DNA from 3 places in the Caldimonas brevitalea genome. Region 2 is predicted to be linked to each of the others. Evidence: predicted binding sites of a transcription regulator. Region 2 holds the regulator's gene; each other region holds the start of a gene.
What was found. Region 2 encodes FNR, which switches genes on or off when oxygen is low (the NO sensors DNR and NnrR bind a similar motif). Its sites were predicted from a motif close to TTGATNNNNATCAA; they were not measured.

Region 1 (6,328 bases), 2.3 Mb from region 2:
GAAACCTTGTTCGCGCTCGCTTACGGCTATCTGTATGAGCAACGCTGGCCGCAGCCGGCTGAATGGGCTGCCGCGACGTTGTTCACGCTCGGCGTCGTGTGGGCCGTCCGCAGCCACCGTTGAGGGGGTCGGCGGGGGGCCGGGCAGAATGGAGGCCGGCTCGCCCTCGCCCGCCAGACCGCGACCGCGGGCTTGCTGGCCCGCCGCTTTCGTCTTTCGCCCTGTCTGTCCGCTGCGCTCCCTTGGCTGCTACCGACCGTCTTCCACCTGCTTGCGCTCCTGCCCGATGCACCGGCGCGCCACCCTGACCCGTTTGTCGCGATGGGCTGCCGCCCTCGCTTTGGGCAGCCTGTTCGGTTCCTCGCCCCACCGGCCGCCGCTGCAGAAGCCGGTGGCGCCGCGCTTCGGCGACGACCCCTTCAGGCTCGGCGTCGCCAGCGGCTGCCCGCGCCCCAGCTCGGTGGTGTTGTGGACCCGGCTCGCGCCGGCGCCTTACGAGCCGGGTGGCGGTCTCGCACCCCGGCCGGTGGCGGTGCGCTGGGAGCTGGCCCACGACGAACATTTCGCGCAACGGGTGCAAACGGGCGAGGTGTGGGCGCAGCCGCAACATGCCCACAGCGTGCACGTGCAGGTGACCGGGCTGGACAGCGACCGCCGCTATTTCTTTCGGTTCATCGCCGGCGGCGTCGCCAGCGGCGTCGGCCGCACCCGGACGGCGCCGCGCGAGGATGCAGCGGTCCAGCGGCTGCGCATCGCGCTGGCCTCGTGCCAGCACTATGAACAGGGCCGCTTCGCGGTGCACCGCGAGATCGCGTGGCGCGACCTCGACTTCGTGCTGTTTGTCGGCGACTACCTCTACGAGTCGTTCCATCCGCACTTCCAGGTGCGCCTGCACGAGGGACCGCCGCCGACACGCCTCGACGCCTTCCGCCGCCGCCACGCGACCTACAAGCTCGACCCCGACCTGCGCGCCGCCCATGCCGCCCACCCCTGGGTGCTCACCTGGGACGACCATGAGGTCGAGAACGACTATGCGAGCGACCGCTCCTGGTTGGGCGGTGACCCGCAGTCGTTTCTGCGCCGGCGCGCCGCTGCCTACAAGGCCTATTTCGAGCACCTGCCGATCGCACCCGACATGGCGCCGACCGGCGCCTTCATGCGCATCCACGATCGCTACACCTGGGGCCGGCTGGCCGAGCTGTGGACGCTGGACCCACGGCAGTTCCGCAGCGTGCAGGCGTGCTCGCTGGGGCGCCCGGTGGGGGGTGGCCGCGTGCTGATCGACTGCGACGAGATGGACGACGAGCGGCGCACGATCTTCGGTGCGGCGCAGGAACAGTGGCTCCAGGAAGGGCTGCCCGGCAGCACCCGCACCTGGAAGCTGCTGGGCCAGGGCAGCCAGATCAGTTCGTGGGGCGTCGACACGCCCTTCGGCCGCAGCGTGCACAGCGACAGTTGGGATGGCTATCCACAGGCCCGCGAGCGCTTGCTGCGCGGCATCGCCGACGCCCAGGTACACAACGTCATCGCGCTCGGCGGCGACGTACACCGGCATGTCGCCGCCCACCTTCGGCTGCGGCCCAACGACGACGAAACGCCCATCGTCGCCAGCGAATTCGTCACCAGCTCGATCACCACGCGCGGCATGCCGGGCGCCGCCATGGCCTTGATCCGCAGTGCCAACCCCGACCTGTTGCACGCCCGGGGCGACGAGCGCGGTTATGCGCTCGTCGAGCTGCGGCCCGATGTCGCGCGCTGCGAGTTCCGGGCCACCGCGTTCCCGGTGACCGAAGCGGCGCAGCTGCACACGCAGGCGGTGTACGCGGTGGAACGCGACCGGGCGGGCGTGCAACGGGAAGCGTGAGCACCTGCTCGGCCGCCTGAAGGGGGCTCGCGCCGCAGTGCCCACAAGATCACCGGCAAGCCTCGACCCAACCCTGCGTCTGTACCCCTTTCACCCTTGAGTTCGGGATATCGGCGGCGCGAGCAGACGCGCACACTGCAGGACATGAGGTGCGCTTGCAGGATGCGCGCCTCGCTGTCGAGAGGTTCGCAATGGGCAGTTTTCATCTCCCGGCCTGGCTGCAGCCATGGATGCGCCAACAGACCCCAGAGACCGTGCAGGACCCGGCCGACCTGGGCACCGAACTGGGCTTGGAGATCCACCTCGCCGCCCAGGCGCAGACCCAGCCGGTGCGTACCCCGGCAGCGACGGCCCCGGACCCTTGGCCGCGACTGCCGCTCGCATCTTCCGCACCGTCGGAAGACTGAAGCAGCCGCTGGCAACCCGCCATCGGCGAGCGCCGGCGGCTGCGTCGGGCCGCTCAGCGCACCAGCAGCACCGGCGTCTTGCAATTGGCCAGCACGTTGGTCGCCACCGACCCGAGCACCAGGTTGCCGAGCGCCGAATGGCCGTGCGACCCCATGACGACCAGATCGAAGCTGCCCGCCGCCGCCGTCTTCGAGATCACGTCGGCCGGATGGCCCACATGGAAGCTGGTCTCGGCCTTGAGACCCCGGCCCTCGAGGAAGGTCCGCACGGGCGCGAGGACCTTCTCGGCTTCGTCGGCGTAGTACTCCGTGAGCGTTTGCTTGTCGATCACCGCGGCCGCCCGGGCGGGCACCGCCGGCACCGCCGTCAAGACCGTGTATTGCTGCTGCGGCCCGAACAGTTCGCCGTGCGTCGTCAGGTAGCCCAACATACGTTGGGTGAATTCGCTTCCATCTACAGCAATCAAAATCTTCATCGAACGGCTCCTGTTGTCATCAGTGTGAACGGGTGGTGAGGATGTCACCGCGGCAGGCGTCCGGCCTTGACCGGCATCAAGAGGATAGGGCCGCCTCTGCCGCGCTGCCGAAGGCGCGGCGAATAACCGGCGGGGCCCGGCCGCGGGCATAAAAGTCGACGGCCAGCATGGGCTAAAAACCCATTTGTTGCCTGGGCTGGAAGTTCTCGAGTTTGCGTTACTTTCACTTGCGCTTATTTCACAGCGGAGTGTTCGGCGCTGCGGTTTCTCCCCTAGTTGAGGGATGTCGCCGCAGCGGGCGATCAGTACAGTTCTCTCCCAGCAAGCTGTCACACGGTTCTGGGATTCTTTCAATTCGGCACGCACGCCACAGGCGCCCCAGAGCGCCCGGCGCGACTAGACCAACGGCTCCCAACGACGTCCTTTTGAGGACTTCTGCAGCCCACCCGGGTTCCCGGGTGGGCTCTTTTTTTGGGCCTGCCGTCACAGCGGGAATCCGCCGCCCAACACCTCTCGCAGATGGCTCACCAGGCATTGCACTGCACGTGGCACCTGCGGGCTCCACGGCCGGATCGCAAACAAGCGCTCGCCGAAAAATCCGACCGGACGCCAGTCCGGCAGCAAGGCCGTCAGGCTGCCGTCGCGCAAGCCATGCGCAGCGCTGAAGTCGGGCAGTAGCGCAATGCCCAGGCCGCCGAGCACGGCCTGGCGCAGCACTTCGCTGTTGTTCGCCTTCAGCGGCCCGTTCACCTGCACCGTCACACGCTCGGTGCGGCGGCGGCCCGTCGGCCCTTCGAACGACCAACTGCTGGCGCCGGCATCCCGCAGGTAAAGCAGGCACCGATGGCGCGACAAGTCGGCAGGGTGGGCAGGCGTTCCGGCACGCTCGAGATAGTCGCGGTGCGCGACCAGCACCGAACGTGTGTCGCACAATGGCCAGGCCACGTGGGTGTCCGGTGCCGCCTGGCTGTGGCGTACGGCCAGGTCGAAACCCTCCTGTGCCAGATTGACGAAACGGTCGGACAGATCGAGTTCGAGACGGATCTCGGGGTAGCGGTGCAAAAAGGCCGGCAGGTGGGGGGCCAGCGCCTGCCGCCCGAGGGCCACCGGCGCGGTCACACGCACCAGGCCGCGGGGCATGCCGGCCAGGTCACGCACGCTGGCAAAGCTGTGCTGGATGTGCGCAAACGATGCCCGGGTGTCATCCACCAACTGCTGGCCGGCCTCGGTCAACCCCACCGAACGGGTCGTGCGGCGCACCAGCGGCACACCCGCAGCCCGCTCCAGCTCGCTGATGCGCATGCTGACCGACGCCTTCGACACACCGAGGCGCCGCGCCGCCTGGGTGAAGCTGCGGGTTTCGGCGAGCACGCCGAGCAGATGCAGGTCGGCGAGCACGGGAGCCACGCGGTCCATCTGGGCAGGCGACGACGGTCGGCCTCGTTGTTCAATGAGTTGAACAATGTACCCACCGCAGAAGCGTTTTCCAAGCCGGGGCAGGAGCTGCGCGTGCACCACAGGCCAGGTCCCGAGGAAGGGCCTTGTTTGCCATCGAGCCGCATGGCGCCCATGCAATTCCGAGCGCCGTTGTGCCTTGGGGGGCGCAAGGCGTACAGACAGATACGGAAAAAATTCCCTGGTGACATCCCGCCCGTCTTGTGTGCGCACTGCCCCGCACCCCGCTCGAGCCAGCTGGGAGGCGCTCCGGCGGTCGATTTCGGCGACTTTCAGCGACACCGCGCCCCTCCAGCCAGCCCCCCTCGCAGACGGCATGCCTCTTGCTGTTTAAGCAGTGCGACGAAGAGTCTGCGAGCGACCCGTGCTGTGAGGCGCCGCCGTCGTTGCCGAGTGTTGGCCAGTTTGAGTAGTACGGCGTGTCACGCGCAACCGGTCTCTCACGCTGCCGTTCGCCTTCGGGCCCGGCAGTGCCAGAACCGACTTCCGTGTGATGTGCCCTGAGCCGCAGCGATCGCGCATCGGCCGACTGCCACGCCCCGCCGACGGGTCAGGCTCGCGACTCTTCGTTTCGCCTTTGTCGTGTCATGTCCGTGGCGTCATCCGCTTCGCCTCCCTGCATCCTGAGCGACCTGCTTGCCGTGTGGCCGGCGCGCGCCGGGCTCGGCGAAGGCCTCAGCTGGTCGCCACGTCAGCAGGCCTTGTACTGGGTCGACATCGTGCGACAGCGCCTGTATCGCTACACGCCGGCCAACGGTCATCGCGAGCGCTGGTACTTCGACGAGCCCATTACCGCGGTCGCCGAGCGCCGCGACGGGCCCGGGCTGCTGGTCTCGCTGCGCAGCGGCTTTGCCTACTTCGAACCTGAGGCTCATGACGGATATGGCCGACTGCGGCGGCTGCACGAGCCGGAACCCGAGCGCCTGGGCAACCGCTTCAACGACGCAAAGTGCGACCCCCTCGGCCGGTACTGGGCCAGCACCATGGACGCCGCGGCGCACGCCGCCACCGGCGCCTTGTACCGCTACGACGGCGACGGCCGCTGCACCCGCCATCTCGACCGCCTCTTTGCGGTGGCCAACGGTCCCTGCTGGTCGCCCGACGGCACCACGCTGTACTTGAGCCACACCAGCGGTGGCGAGGTGTGGGCGTTCGACTTCGACCTGGAGCGCGGCGAGTTGTCGAGGCAGCGGGTCTGGTTGTCGCTCGCCGCCGGTGACGGGTTGCCCGACGGTCTGACCACCGATGTATTGGGACGGGTGTGGGTCGCGCGCTGGGGTGCCGCCTGTGTGACCTGCCACGCACCCGACGACGCACGCGAGTTGTTCCGGCTCGCGCTGCCGGCCAGCCAGGTGAGCAATGTCGCCTTCGGCGGGCCGACGCTGCAGACCCTGTTCATCACCACCGGGCGCTTCGGCTTGTCCGCAGAACAGTTGCAGGCCGAACCCCTGGCCGGGGCCTTGTTCGCGATCGAGACCGACACGACCGGCTTGCCGCCCACCCCTTACGCCGGTTGAGCGACCTCCGGCCCTCGAGAGCGGACCGTGCCGCGTCAGCTCGCGCGACTCAGGTGCCGATCACACCGCCGTCGAGCCGACGCACCACCACGGTCGCCGAACGAGGCCGGCCACCGTCGGGCCAGCGCGAATAACGACCGGGATCGGCCGGGTCACTGCGCTCGGAGGGTGTCTCGCCGGGATGCTGGATGTTGACGAACAGCGTGCGCAGGTCGGGCGACATGGTGGCGCCGGTCACCTCGCTGCCGGGCGGCGCGACGAGAAAGCGGCGGATCTCGCCGGTGCGCACGTCGGCGGCCAGCATCGCGTTCTGCGGCAGGCGCGCGTAATCGCCCTTGCCCATCTGCGTGCTCGACGCATCGGTGTCGATCCACAGCACGCCGCGCGGGTCGATCCACAGGCCGTCGGGGCTGCCGAAGGCGTCGCCCTTCACGTTGCCCTGCGCCTCGGCACGCGTGTTGGCCGGGTCACCCGCCAGCACGAAGTGATTCCAGGCGAAGGTGATGCCGTCGAAGTCACCGTCTTCCTGCCAGCGGATGATCTGCCCCATCGTGTTGTTGGCGCGCGGGTTGGCCGCGTCGGTCGCCGGCTGGCCCTCGGTGCCGCGGC
Region 2 (6,328 bases):
GCCCCCCGCGCGGATGGCCCAGCCGCCCGAGCGGCCGGGGGCGTTGCGCAGCCGACGCCAGACGGTGGCGCCGAGGTGCAGGCTGAGCGCCGAGCCGAGTGCGAAGACCGCCATCACCAAGGCGCCCTCCCAAGGGCGGGACGCGAGGGCCGCGACCATCAGCGCCGAATACAGCAGGCCGCAGGGCAGCAGCGTCCACAGCAAGCCGCCGAAAAACGGCCAGCGCAGCCCGTCCCACCCGAGGGTGCGGTGCCGCGCGCTCTGCCACACCCGGTGCGCCAGTCGGTCCAGCCAGGCCGGCTGCCGCCCGGTCCAGAGCAAGACCAGGCCGAGCACGACCACCGCCACGTGCCACATCGCCCAGAACGGCTTGAGCACGCTCACTTCGCGAGCGCCCCATTGCAGTGCCTGGGCGGACGACGCGATGACCAGGCCGAACAGCGCATAGCCCACCACCCGCCCGGCCTGGAAGGCCCAGAGCCGGCGCGGCGTGCAGCCGATGCCGGCGGTCGCCGCGCCGCACATCGTGGCGCAGTGCGGGCTGCCCGCCACGCCCATCAGCAAGGCCGCCAGGAACAAAGAGGTTTGCATGGCGACCTCAAATCACCTTCGAAAAGCGCTCACGGCTGCGGTCGGCTTGCAGCCTGCGGTCGAACACCATCGCAATCGCCCGCACGAAATACCAGCCGAGCGGCGTCACCTGCAGGCCATCGTCCTCGAGGCTCAGCAGGCCCTGCTCGGCGAGCGGCGCCAGGCGATCGAGCTCAGTGGCGAAATAGCGCCGGAAGTCGAGCAGATAAGACGCCTCGATCGACTCGTACACCAGCCGGCCCTGGCACATCAGCGCCATGATCACGGCGCGCCGCACCAAGTCGTCGCGCTCCAGCGCCAGGCCCCGGTTGACCGGGAACTGGCGCTGCCGCAGCGCGTCGTAGTACTCGTCGAGCGTCTTGGCGTTCTGGCTGTAGCAGGGGCCGACCCGGCCGATCGCGGACACGCCCAGGCCGATCAGGTCGCAATCGGGTTGGGTGCTGTAGCCCTGGAAGTTCCGGTGCAGCCGCCCTTGCCGCTTGGCCACCGCCAAGGCGTCGGTCTCGAGTGCGAAGTGGTCCATCCCGATGTAGGCATAACCGGCGGCGCTGAAGCTGGAGATGGCGGCCGCCAGCATGCCGACCTTGTCTACCGGAGGCGGCAGATCGGCTGCGGCGATGCGTCGCTGCGGCTTGAAGCGCTGCGGCAGATGGGCGTAGGCATACAGCGCGATGCGATCGGGCCGCAAGGACTGCACCTGTTCCAACGTACGGGCGAACGACTCGGAGGTCTGGCGCGGCAGCCCGTAGATCAGGTCGACATTGATCGAGTCGAAACCGATCTGGCGCGCCGCCGTCATCAGTTGGGCGACGCTCTCATAGGACTGGACCCGGTGCACTGCCTTCTGCACGTCGGGGTCGAAATCCTGGACGCCGAAGCTGAGTCGGTTGAAGCCGAGCCGCGCCAGATGTCGCAGCCGCTCGGCGTCGACCGTGCGCGGATCCACTTCGATCGAGTACTCGCCTCCCGGCACCAGCCGGAACGACGAGCGCAGCCGGTTCATCACCCGCTCCAGTTCGGCATCGCTCAGAAACGTCGGGCTGCCGCCGCCGAAATGCAATTGCGACACGGCTTGCTCGCGCCCGAGCACCGCCACATGCAGGTCGATCTCGGTTTCCAGCGCGTCCAGGTATTCGGTGGCGCGATCGTGGTGGCGCGTGATGACCTTGTTGCAGGCACAGTAGTAGCACACCGACTCGCAGAACGGCACATGCACATAAATCGACAGTGGCGCGAGCGATCCCGCCGCGGCGCCCACGCCCGCGGCACGCTGGCGCAAGGCCTGTTCGTAGTCCGTGGCGGTGTAGGCCTCGACGAAGCGATCCGCAGTGGGATAAGAGGTGTAACGAGGGCCGGGCACGTCGAAACGCGAGAGCATCTCGTGGGACAGGACAAGGGGGGCAGCGGCAGCAGGCATGTGAAGCACTGTGCCGAAAACGGACCGCGCACGCCTTGATATGGCTCAAGCCGGCGGCCGGGCGCACAGAGAACAATTCCGACATCCTTTGAGGAACGTCATGCCGCTCGAAACCCGACCTGCCCTGCCCGCCTCACCCGCCGGTGCTGCCCCCGATGCCGCCGACTGTGCCGCGCCTGCTACATCTTCAGCCGCGCCGGCAGCTCCTGCCGGCGCCGCCGCCTCCGGGAGCGTGCGATCGCGCGTCGTGACGACCGCCCCGATGAAGCTGAACGAGCTCAAGGTCGCGTGCTCCAGCTGCAACCTGCGCGAGCTGTGCCTGCCGGTCGGCTTCGGGCGCGACGACCTGACACGGCTGGACGCGCTCGTCGCGTCTCGCAAGACCGTCAAGCGGGGCGACGCCCTCTTCCACGCCGGCGACCCGTTCCAATCGCTGTACGCGGTGCGCACCGGCTTCTTCAAGACCTGCGTCTCGTCCGAAGACGGCCGCGACCAGGTGACCGGCTTCCAAATGGCTGGCGAGTTGCTGGGCCTGGACGCCATCAGCCAGGACCGTCACACCTGCGACGCGATCGCCCTCGAAGACGCGCAGGTGTGCCAGATTCCCTATTCCCAGCTCGAGTCGCTGTCGCGCGAGTTCACCGAGTTGCAGCACTCGTTCCACAAGATCATGAGCCGCGAGATCGTGCGCGACCACGGCGTCATGCTGCTGCTCGGCAGCATGCGCGCCGAGGAGCGCCTCGCCGCCTTCTTGCTGAACCTGACGCAGCGCCTGGCCGCGCGCGGCTTTTCGCCGACGTCGCTGGTGCTGCGCATGACACGCGAAGAAATCGGCAGCTACCTCGGCCTCAAGCTCGAGACCGTCAGCCGCACCTTCTCGAAGTTCCAGGAAGACGGCGTGCTGGAAGTCAAGCAGCGGCACATCCGGGTGCTCGACCTGGACGCCCTGCACGCCCTGCTCAACAGCAGCAGCGCCTGCTGAGGCGGTATCCCTCGGGCAACGTCGGGGCCTGGGCGCACCTAGCGCTCGGCCTTCAGCCCTCACGCCTCAGCGCGTTTCCTTCCCGAGGGTGGCCCCGCACCGCGTGGGTGCCGGGCGCGTCGCCCTCTTCCCTCGTCCCGCTTCAAAAAAACCGCTGACGCCTGCATGCGCCGCGGCTGCCGGCGACAACCGGCGTCAGCGCGCCGCCGGCCCTTCCTTGACGCACTCGCGCGGACGAGCGTCCGGCGGCATCGGGCAGCGCTGCGTTTCAAACGGCGACGCCGACAACAACGTGGTCAACGCGCTCGACAGCGCGCACAGCGCCCAGAACGCGAAAAAAGCCAGCGTGTAGATCGCCGAGCGCGACAGCGCCAGCGACTCCCCACCCAGCCCCCGCAGGTCGTCCGGGTCGACCACGGCAAACACCAGCATCTCGGTCACGCCAGCCACCAGAAACGCCGGCCAGGCGATCCACATCAGGCGTTGTCTCATCGCCCCTCCCGCGCTCAGCGGCCCTGTTGCCCGTCAGGGCTGGGCGTGGCGGCGTGGTTGCGCGCCTGCATCGCCGGCCGCAAAGCCTCCGGCACCGCCGCGGCGGCGGCCTGGGCGTCGCGCTGCAACTGCAGCGTTTTGTTGATTTCCAGCCCGCGGCGGTAGTAGTCCTCGGTCAGCACCGGGTCGGGCCGCGTCACGGCCAGCACGATGGTGGCCACACCGGCCAGTACCACCGCGGTAGGACCGCCCACCACCAGCCACATCATCGGTTCGCGCCACCAGGAGGTGGACGCAGGCACGACGCTGGCGGTCGCAAGGTTGGTTTTCATCTCGGGCTCCTCGGATGCCGTGCGTCAGCGCGGCACCAAAAATGTCGACTTCTCGGTCACGGTGCTGGCCGGCATGCCGGTGTCGCCCGTGCGCTCGATCACGAATTCGATGGGACTGGAACGGCCCTGCAGTTCGACACCGGCCTCGGCCGGCAACTGCACGCGCACCGCGGCCCAGCGCGCCTCCGCCGGGCCGATCTCGACGGTCGGCTCGGACGCCACGCTCAAGCCGGGCAGCCCCGTCACCGCGATGCGGTAACGCTGTGTCGCCTCGGTGCCGTTCATGATCTGCAGGCGATAGACGTTCTCGATGCGGCCGTCGTCGACGATGCGCGCCAGGCTGCCCCGGTCGCGGATCACGTCGACCTTGAACGGCGAGCGCCACACCACGCTGGCGACAAAGGCAATGCTCACCGCCGTCAGAATGGCGCCATACACCAGCACCCGCGGGCGCAACACCCGCTTCCACATCGCGGCACGGCTCAAACGCTGGTCGATCCCGTTCTGCGTCGAGTAACGGATCAGGCCGCGCTCATACCCCATCTTGTCCATCACGCCGTCGCACACGTCGATGCAGGCGGCGCAGCCGATGCAGTCGTGCTGCAGGCCATTGCGGATGTCGATGCCGGTCGGGCACACCTGCACGCACAAGGTGCAGTCGATGCAATCGCCCAGCCCCAGCTGGCGCGGGTCGGCCTTGCGGCTGCGCGAGCCGCGGGCCTCGCCACGCTGCGTGTCGTAGCTGATGATCAGCGTGTCACGGTCGAACATCGCGCTCTGGAAGCGCGCATACGGGCACATGTACTTGCAGACCTGCTCGCGCATGTAGCCGGCGTTGCCATACGTGGCGAAGCCGTAGAACAGCACCCAGAACCACTCCCAGGGCCCGAAACCGAGCGTGCGGGCTTCCGCCGCCAGCTGCTGGATGGGCGTGAAATAGCCCACGAAGCTGAAGCCGGTCCACAGCGCGATCGCGATCCAGGTGAACTGCTTGCCGGCCTTGCGCCACAGCTTGTCGAAGCTCCAAGCGGCCTGGTCCAGCCGCATGCGGGCCACCCGGTCGCCTTCGAAGCGCCGCTCCACCCACAGGAAGATCTCGGTGTAGACCGTCTGCGGGCAGGCATAACCGCACCACAAACGGCCGGCGACGGCGGTGAAGAAAAACAGGCCCAGCGCCGAGATCACCAGCAGCGCCGTCAAGTAAATGAAGTCCTGCGGATACAGGACCAGGTTGAAGATGTAGAAGCGGCGCGACTCGAGGTCGAACAGCACCGCCTGCCGACCGTTCCATTCCAGCCACGGCAGCCCGTAGAACAGCAGCTGTGTGAACCACACCAGCGCCCAGCGCCAGCGCATGAACCACCCCGACACCGATCGCGGGTAGATCTTCTTCTGCTTCTCGTACAGCGACACCACCTCCCCGCCCGCGTCGGCGGCAGCAGCCGCTGGCACGGGGCGGATGGGGATGACCTTGCGCTTGGCTGCGTTCACGGTGCTTCTCGCGCGGCGGGCCGCGTCACTTCACGACGGCGGCGGTGGAGGTGGCGGACAGCGTGGTGGTGCTGGCCGCCGCCGGCTTGTTCGACAGGCCCCACACATAAGCGGCCAGCACGCGGATCTGCGGCTCGGTCAGCTTCTCGCCGTGGGCCGGCATCTGGTTGGACTTGCCGTTGTTGATGATGTTGACGATTGCCTGTTCACCCCAGCCATGCAGCCAGACGCGGTCGGTCAGGTTGGGCGCGCCCAGGGCGGTGTTGCCCCGACCGTCCATGCCGTGGCACGCGGCACACGCCATGAACTTCGACTTGCCGATCTGCGCCGCAATCGCGTTGTGCGGGCTGCCCGACAGGCTCAGCACGTAGTGGGCGAGCTGGCGCACCTCTTCACCCGTGCCGACCGCCGCGCCCATCGGCGGCATGTTGCCGTGCCGGCCCTTGGCGATCGTCTCGATGATCTGCTCGTGCGAGCCGCCGTACAGCCAGTCGGCGTCGGTCAGGTTGGGGAAGCCCTTGCTGCCGCGCGCGTCCGAGCCGTGGCACTGCGCGCAGTTGTTGACGAACAGCCGCTCGCCGATGCCCCTCGCCTGCGGGTTGGCCGCCAGATGGTCGACCGACTTGCCGTCGAACTGCGCATACAGGGGCGCCAATGCCTCCTTGGCACGCGCCACTTCAGCCTGGTACTGGCTCTCCTGGCTCCAGCCCAGCGTGCCCTGGTAGCTGCCGAGGCCCGGGTAGAGGGCCAGATAGCCCAGCGAGAACACCACGGTCAGCACGAACAGCACCATCCACCAGCGCGGCAGCGGGTTGTTCAGCTCGCGCAGGTCTTCATCCCAGACGTGGCCGGTGGTGTTGTCGTCGGCCATCACCTTGCGGCGGCTGGCGATGATCAGCAGCGCCAGACAGGCGAGCACGCCGGCAATGGTCACCACCGCGATGTAGACCGACCATCCGTTGTTGAAAAAGTCGCTCATGAACGATTACTCCGGAGCACCGCTCACTCACTCGCCGTCGAACG
Region 3 (6,328 bases), 630 kb from region 2:
AGCTGGCCGATTTCGAGTCGGAAGCTGTTCGAGCCCATGTCGATCGCGGCCAGCACGGCTTCGGCACGCCCGGATTCGGCAACGGTCGGGGCGGAGGCGACGGTGTTTTCCAAACTCATGGCCTGCATTGTCTCTTCATTTCAGTGCCGCTCGCGACGCGGCCGACGCTGCGCGACGCGGCCGACTCGTGTACGCTGCGCGCGTCGCATGCTTGCTTGTTGGCTGCCAACCAAACCCAGGAGATGCCGATGCCGACCGACGATCTCGATTCGTTGTTGCCCACCCGTGATTTCAACCGCCGCAATTTCGTCAAGACGGCGGTCGGCAGCGGCTTCGCCGCTGCGGTGTTGCCGGTGACGGCACAAACCATCAAGACCGACAGCGAAGGACTGACCGTCGGCGAGGTGACCATCCCGGTCAAGGACTTCAAGATGCCCGCCTACCGGGCGCAGCCGGCCGGCAAAAAGGGCAAGCTGCCGGTGGTGCTGGTGGTGTCGGAGATCTTCGGCGTGCACGAGCACATCGCCGACGTCGCAAGGCGCTTCGCCAAGCGCGGCTACCTCGCGATCGCGCCCGAGTTGTTCGTGCGCCAAGGCGACGCCAGCGCCTATGGCGAGATCGCCAAGCTGCAGGCCGAGGTGATATCCAAGGTGCCCGACGCCCAGGTGATGCAGGACCTCGACGCCACGGTAGCCTGGGCCAAGGAGCAGGGCGGCGACGTCAGCAAGCTGGGCATCACCGGCTTCTGCTGGGGCGGCCGCATCACCTGGCTCTATGCCACGCAGGGCCCGGTCAAGGCCGGCGTGGCGTGGTACGGCCGGCTGGTGGGCACCTCCAGCGAGCTGACACCCAAGCACCCGGTGGACCTGGCCGCGCAACTGAAGGCGCCGGTGCTGGGCCTGTATGGCGGGCAGGATGCCGGCATTCCGCTTGAAAGCGTTGATAAGATGCAGGCCGCCCTGGCGAGCGGCAGCGCGGCGGCCAAACGGTCGCAAATCCACGTCTACCCGGATGCGCCGCACGCCTTCCACGCAGATTACCGGCCCAGCTTCCGCAAGGAAGCGGCCGAAGACGGCTGGAAGCGCTGCCTGGACTGGTTTGAAAAACATGGAGTCGCCTAGCGGCCCGACTGATTGATGGCACGAGGAGCCGCGCGAGAGCGCGGCTTTTCGTTGAGCGTTCCACATGACCCTGACCTACATCGTTCTCGCGACCCTGATCGGCGGCGTGCTGTCGGTGCTGATCGCCGCGAGTCTGACGCTCTCGGTGCTCAGCAAGCTGGTGCGGCACCTGGTGAGCCTGTCTGCCGGCGTGCTGCTGGGCACGGCACTGATCCACGTGCTGCCGGAGGCGTTCGAAGGTGCGACCGATCCGCACGAGCTGTTCCTGACGCTGCTGGGCGGCCTGCTGTTTTTCTTCCTGCTCGAGAAGGCCGAGCTGTACCGGCACGGCCACCATCACGAGGGGGACGGTGACCACCACCATCACGGTTTCGATCACGACCAGGCCGGCCGCGGCGGCTGGAGCGTGCTGGTGGGCGACAGCATCCACAACTTCTGCGACGGCATCATCATCGCGGCAGCCTTTCTGGCCGATCCGCAGATCGGGGCGGTCACGGCGATGGCCATCATCGCGCATGAAATCCCGCAGGAGGTGGGCGATTACATCGTGCTGCTGAACGCCGGCTTCTCGCGTTCGCGCGCGCTGTTCTACAACGCGCTGTCAGGCCTGGCCGCCGTCGTCGGCGGCGTGTTGGGCTATTTTGTCGTCGGCCCCTGGGAGTCGTTGTTTCCCTACCTGCTGGTGGTGGCGGCGTCGAGCTTCATCTATGTCGCGGTGGCCGATTTGATCCCGCAGTTGCAACGCCGACTGTCCCTCAAGGAAACGCTCGCGCAGCTGCTGTGGCTGGGCCTGGGGCTGGGTTTCATCACGGTGATCGTCGGGCAGTTCCACGGTGGGGCCGACGCCCGGCCGCACGGGCACCCGCACACCGAACCCGCGGCGCACGCGGACCACGACGACGCGGCCGCGCCGCTGCCGGGTCAGGAGGCCCACCCGCCATCGAAGGCCGGCTCGGCCGCGCACGGACACTGAGCGGCCGCGGCCGGGACCGCGGCGGCGCGGCTCAGCGCACCACGAGCACCGGGATGGTGCTGTGCGTCAGCACACGATTGGTTTCGCTGCCGAGCAGCAGGGCCTGCACGCCGCGGCGACCGTGCGAGGCCATCACGATCAGGTCGCAGCCATGCTGCTTGGCGTAATCGACCACCGCCTCCCAGACGCTGACCGACTCGACCGTGTGCGCGGTGCACGGAATGCCGACCGCGAGGCAGGCTTCCTTGACCGCGGCGACGTTGCGCGAGGCGACGCGCTCCTGCGCGTCGAGGAATTCCTGTGGCAGCGTCGGCTGCATCTCGGAAATCGCGCTGTAGGGGTAGGGGTCCTTGACGCTGATCGTGAACACCTCGGCGCCGGTCAGCTTGGCGAGCGAGATCGCCGTGGTGATGGCCCGTTGGGTGATGTCCGAGCCGTCGGTGGGAACCAGGATGCGCTTGTACATGAGTGACCTCCGTCTTCGGGTTGAGGGCCATCGTTGCACGGGGCGTGCGCTGGCATGTTGACCGAAGTCATGCCCCACCGGCAAGCGCCAGGCCTTGCAGGGGGTGGGCGCAGGGACACTTGCTTCACTGTCAGCCGCGCGCCACCGGGCGCTGCGGGTCGGCGCACCACTCGCTCCAGGAGCCGGGATAGAGCGCCGCGCGGCCCAGGCCGGCCACTTCCATCGCCAGCAGGTTGTGGCAGGCGGTCACCCCCGAGCCGCATTGGTGGACCGCGGTGCCGGGGTCGGTGCCGGCCAGCAAGGCCTCGAACTCGGACCGCAGTTGCGCCGGCGCCTTGAAGCGGCCGTCGGCGGCGAGGTTGTCCTTGAAAAAGCGATTCACGGCGCCCGGAATGTGCCCGGCCACCGGGTCGAGTGGCTCGACGTCGCCCCGAAAGCGTTCCGGGGCCCGGGCGTCGAGCAAACGCCAGCCCGGCTCGTCGAGCCGGGCCTGCAGGGCGGCCGCGTCGAGGGTGCGGACCGCGGGGGAGGCGGCCGGGTAGGGGGGCTGCGGATCGACCGCCGGCAGGCCGGTGCTCAGTGCGCCCCCCGCCGCCTGCCAGGCCACAAGGCCGCCGTCCAGCACGGCCACGGCTTCATGGCCCAGCCATTTCAGCAACCACCAGGCGCGCACGCAGAACATGCCGCCCTGGCGGTCGTAGACCACCACCTGGGTGCCGGGCGCGATGCCCCAGCGGCCCACCGTCGCCGCGAAGGCCTCGCGTGCCGGCAGGGGGTGACGACCCCGCGCGGGCTCGCCCGGCGCTGATTTCGGCCCGGAGAGGTCGCGGTCGAGGTGGGCATAGTGCGCCCCCGGCAGGTGTCCGCTGGCATAGGCCGCTTCCCCTGCGGCGGTGTCGGCGAGGTCGAAGCTGACGTCGAGCACGACCAGGGGCGTGCCGTCGCGCATCAGCGCCTGCAGGTCGGCCGCCGAGATCAAGGTGGTGTAGCTCATGTTTCTGTGGTGGTCGAGGGGGCGACGTTGGGCGCCGCCTTGCTGCGCAAAAAAGTGGCCGCCAGGCCGGCCAGCACGATCAGCAGCATGCCTGCGAGCGCCATCCACGTCACCGGATCGTCGAACAGCACAACGCCGTAAATGAACGCGAACACGATGCCGAGGTACTGCAGGCTGGCGTTGACCAGCGGTTTGCCGGTGCCGTAGGCGCGCGTCATCATCAGTTGCGCGACGGTCGCGAAGGTGCCGACGGCGAGCAGCCAGCCGATGCCTGCGAGTGTGTGCGGATGGCTGCCGCCGGCCAGCATCGCCAGCAGGCCTGCCGTCATGCCGCCCAGCGAGAAATAGAAGACGATGCGGTATTCCGGCTCGCCGGCGCGCCCGAGCGCGGTGACCTGCAGATAGGCGGTGGCGCTGAGCATGCCCGACAGCAAGCCCACCACACCGTGCCACAACTGGTCTTGCTCGATGGTCGGGCGCAGGATCAGCGCGACGCCAGCGAAGCCGGTCAGCACCGCGGCCACCACGCGGGGGTCGAGCCGGGCCCCGCCGAGCAGGATGGCGCCGCCGAGCAGGAACAGCGCCATCCACACCGACGACATGTAGTTGAGGGTCATTGCGGTGGCCAGCGGGAGGTTGCCGATCGCATAGAACCACATGCACAAGGCGGCCACGCCCGACAGGCTGCGCCAGAAGTGCATCGCCGGCACAGCGGTGCGCAAGGTGCCGCGCTGCCGCCAGGTGAGCAGCGCCATCAGCGCCGCGCCGACCAGACCGCGGTAGAACACGATCTCGCCGGTGTCGTAATAGGCCGATGCGTACTTGACGCACAGCCCCATGGTGGCGAACAAAAAGCTCGCCAGGATCATCAGCACGGGCGCACGGTTCACAGGACTTCTTCCTCTGCTTTCATCAGGTGCGCCGGCGGCGGCGGCAAAGCGGCGTCGCGCGGCAGTGCGTAGACCTCGACCGAGCGGTCGCGGCCTTTCAGGTACTGTGCCCCGAGCGGGCGCAGCAGCGCCTGCAGTGCGGGCGGCAACAGTGCGAACGTGGCGGGATTGGCGAGTGCGGCCATCTCGGGGTGCAGCTTGTTCAGGCCTTCCAGGCGTGCGGCCACGTTCACGGTGTCGCCGATGACGGTATAGATACAGCGGTCGGGCGAGCCGATCTGGCCTGCCAGTGCAGTACCGCTGGCAAGGCCGATGCCCGCCACCAGCGTCGGCGCGCCGTAGGTGCTGCGCTCGCGGTTGAACTCGTCGAGGGCCTGTTGCATGGCCACGGCGGCATAGAGGGCACGCACGACACGGTGTTCGTCGGGCTTGGGGGCGCCGAACACGACCACCATCGCATCGCCCATGAAGTTGTTGACGTAGCCGCCGTAGCGTTGCGCGGCCTCGGTCATGCGGGTGAAGTACTCGTTGAGCGTCAACACGATGTCGCGCGGCTTCATTTCCTCGCACAGCTGCGTGAAGCCGCGGATGTCGCTCAACAGCACCGTGACCTCGACCTCATGGCCGCCCAGCATCAGCTCGCCCTGCAGCAGCTGGTCACGCACCTCCGGCGAGACGAGCCGGCCGAACACGTCGCGCTCGCGGTCGCGCTTCTCCAGTTCCCAGCTCATGTGGTTGAACGAGCGCGCCAGCAGGCCCAACTCGTCGTCGCGCTGCAGTTCCACGTGCGCGTTCAGGTGGTGGCCCTTCAGCAAGGCGCGCGCCGAGCGTGCCATGCCCCGGATGTCGCGCGCCAGGCCGCGCGCGAAGCGCCAGGCGACCCAGGCGCTCAGGCAGGAAACGGCCAGCGTCACCGCCGTGAAGCGCAGCAGCTCTTCGCGTACCAGCGCCCGGTAGGTCTCGAGCGAGTCGACCCATTCGACGGTCCAGCCGGCATGTGCTTCGGCTTCGCTGTACAGCACGTCGGAGGGCGCCGGATTGGGCTGCGCCAGCGCGGTCACGGAGCGGGCGACCGACGCGACCGGCAGGGCCGCGCCGGGGGCCCGCACGAAGGCGCGGGCCTCTTCGGAGCTGCCCTCTGGCAGCTGGATGGCGTCGACCAGCGCGCCGGGTGAAATGCCAATCACGACCCAGCCGCTGGGGCGCGCCGAGGGCGGGTCGTTCGCCACCGGCAACAGCACGTCCACCCCTTCACCGGGGCCGCGGGGCCGCCAGCTGGCGTGGCGCGCCGGCAGCCGCTGCACCCCTTCGTCCTTGCCGGGGTCGAGCGGGTAGCCGAGCAGCTTGCGGCCTTGTGCGTCCAGCAGTTCGGCGCGATCGAGTTCGGGGTGGCTGCGCACCAGGCTGCGCAGTTCGAGATACAGCACGGCGTCGCTGCGGATGCGGCCGTCGAGCAATTCCTTGACCCCCGGAGTGCTGGCGATCATCACCGCCATGCGTTCGGCCGACAGCATCAGCTGGCGAACACGGCCGGCCAACAGCACCGCGGTCTGGCGCGTCAGGCGCTCCTGCTCGGCTCGCAAGCGTTGGGAGTTTTCAGCCAGCGAGAGCGAACCCGCGATCACCAGGGGCACGATCGTGAACAGCAGCACCGCGATCGGCAAGGTGCGACTGAGCGAGTAACGCTGCGCGGGCGAGGGCGCGGGCGCGGTGTTCACGACGGAAAGAGGGCGGTCCGGTACGACACGCGGACATTGTGCTCGAAACCGGGCGCGCGGCGTGTCCTGCAAACAACAACGCCCGGCGGCGCCGGGCGTTCAGGCAACCGACGCCCGGCGGGCCGGGCATCGTGAGTCAGCGCAGCGGGTCAGCCGCCGAACCGCA

Region 1: AAW51_RS27275 (universal stress protein) is a predicted target of FNR. The motif match lies at 2,814-2,827, and genes of this name have one in related genera.
Region 3: AAW51_RS07065 (universal stress protein) is a predicted target of FNR. The motif match lies at 2,618-2,631, and genes of this name have one in related genera.

The regions. Positions count from the first base shown of each region.
Region 1 covers NZ_CP011371.1:6,382,528-6,388,855, forward strand. Annotated here, with positions in the region: gene AAW51_RS27260 (DMT family transporter) at 1-123, shown strand, start outside; gene AAW51_RS27265 (alkaline phosphatase D family protein) at 287-1,864, shown strand; gene AAW51_RS27270 (hypothetical protein) at 2,095-2,271, shown strand; gene AAW51_RS27275 (universal stress protein) at 2,325-2,747, opposite strand; gene AAW51_RS27280 (LysR family transcriptional regulator) at 3,231-4,163, opposite strand; gene AAW51_RS27285 (SMP-30/gluconolactonase/LRE family protein) at 4,790-5,719, shown strand; gene AAW51_RS27290 (PhoX family protein) at 5,769-6,328, opposite strand, start outside.
Region 2 covers NZ_CP011371.1:2,252,183-2,258,510, reverse strand. Annotated here, with positions in the region: gene AAW51_RS09845 (sulfite exporter TauE/SafE family protein) at 1-591, opposite strand, end outside; gene hemN (oxygen-independent coproporphyrinogen III oxidase) at 599-2,008, opposite strand; gene fnr (fumarate/nitrate reduction transcriptional regulator Fnr) at 2,271-2,990, shown strand; gene AAW51_RS09830 (hypothetical protein) at 3,186-3,482, opposite strand; gene AAW51_RS09825 (FixH family protein) at 3,497-3,814, opposite strand; gene ccoG (cytochrome c oxidase accessory protein CcoG) at 3,839-5,305, opposite strand; gene ccoP (cytochrome-c oxidase, cbb3-type subunit III) at 5,331-6,284, opposite strand; gene AAW51_RS09810 (cbb3-type cytochrome oxidase subunit 3) at 6,312-6,328, opposite strand, start outside.
Region 3 covers NZ_CP011371.1:1,621,045-1,627,372, forward strand. Annotated here, with positions in the region: gene AAW51_RS07050 (Ppx/GppA phosphatase family protein) at 1-119, opposite strand, end outside; gene AAW51_RS07055 (dienelactone hydrolase family protein) at 249-1,121, shown strand; gene AAW51_RS07060 (ZIP family metal transporter) at 1,186-2,094, shown strand; gene AAW51_RS07065 (universal stress protein) at 2,126-2,560, opposite strand; gene AAW51_RS07070 (sulfurtransferase) at 2,691-3,554, opposite strand; gene AAW51_RS07075 (DMT family transporter) at 3,551-4,423, opposite strand; gene AAW51_RS27935 (adenylate/guanylate cyclase domain-containing protein) at 4,441-6,162, opposite strand; gene AAW51_RS07085 (aromatic ring-hydroxylating oxygenase subunit alpha) at 6,312-6,328, opposite strand, start outside.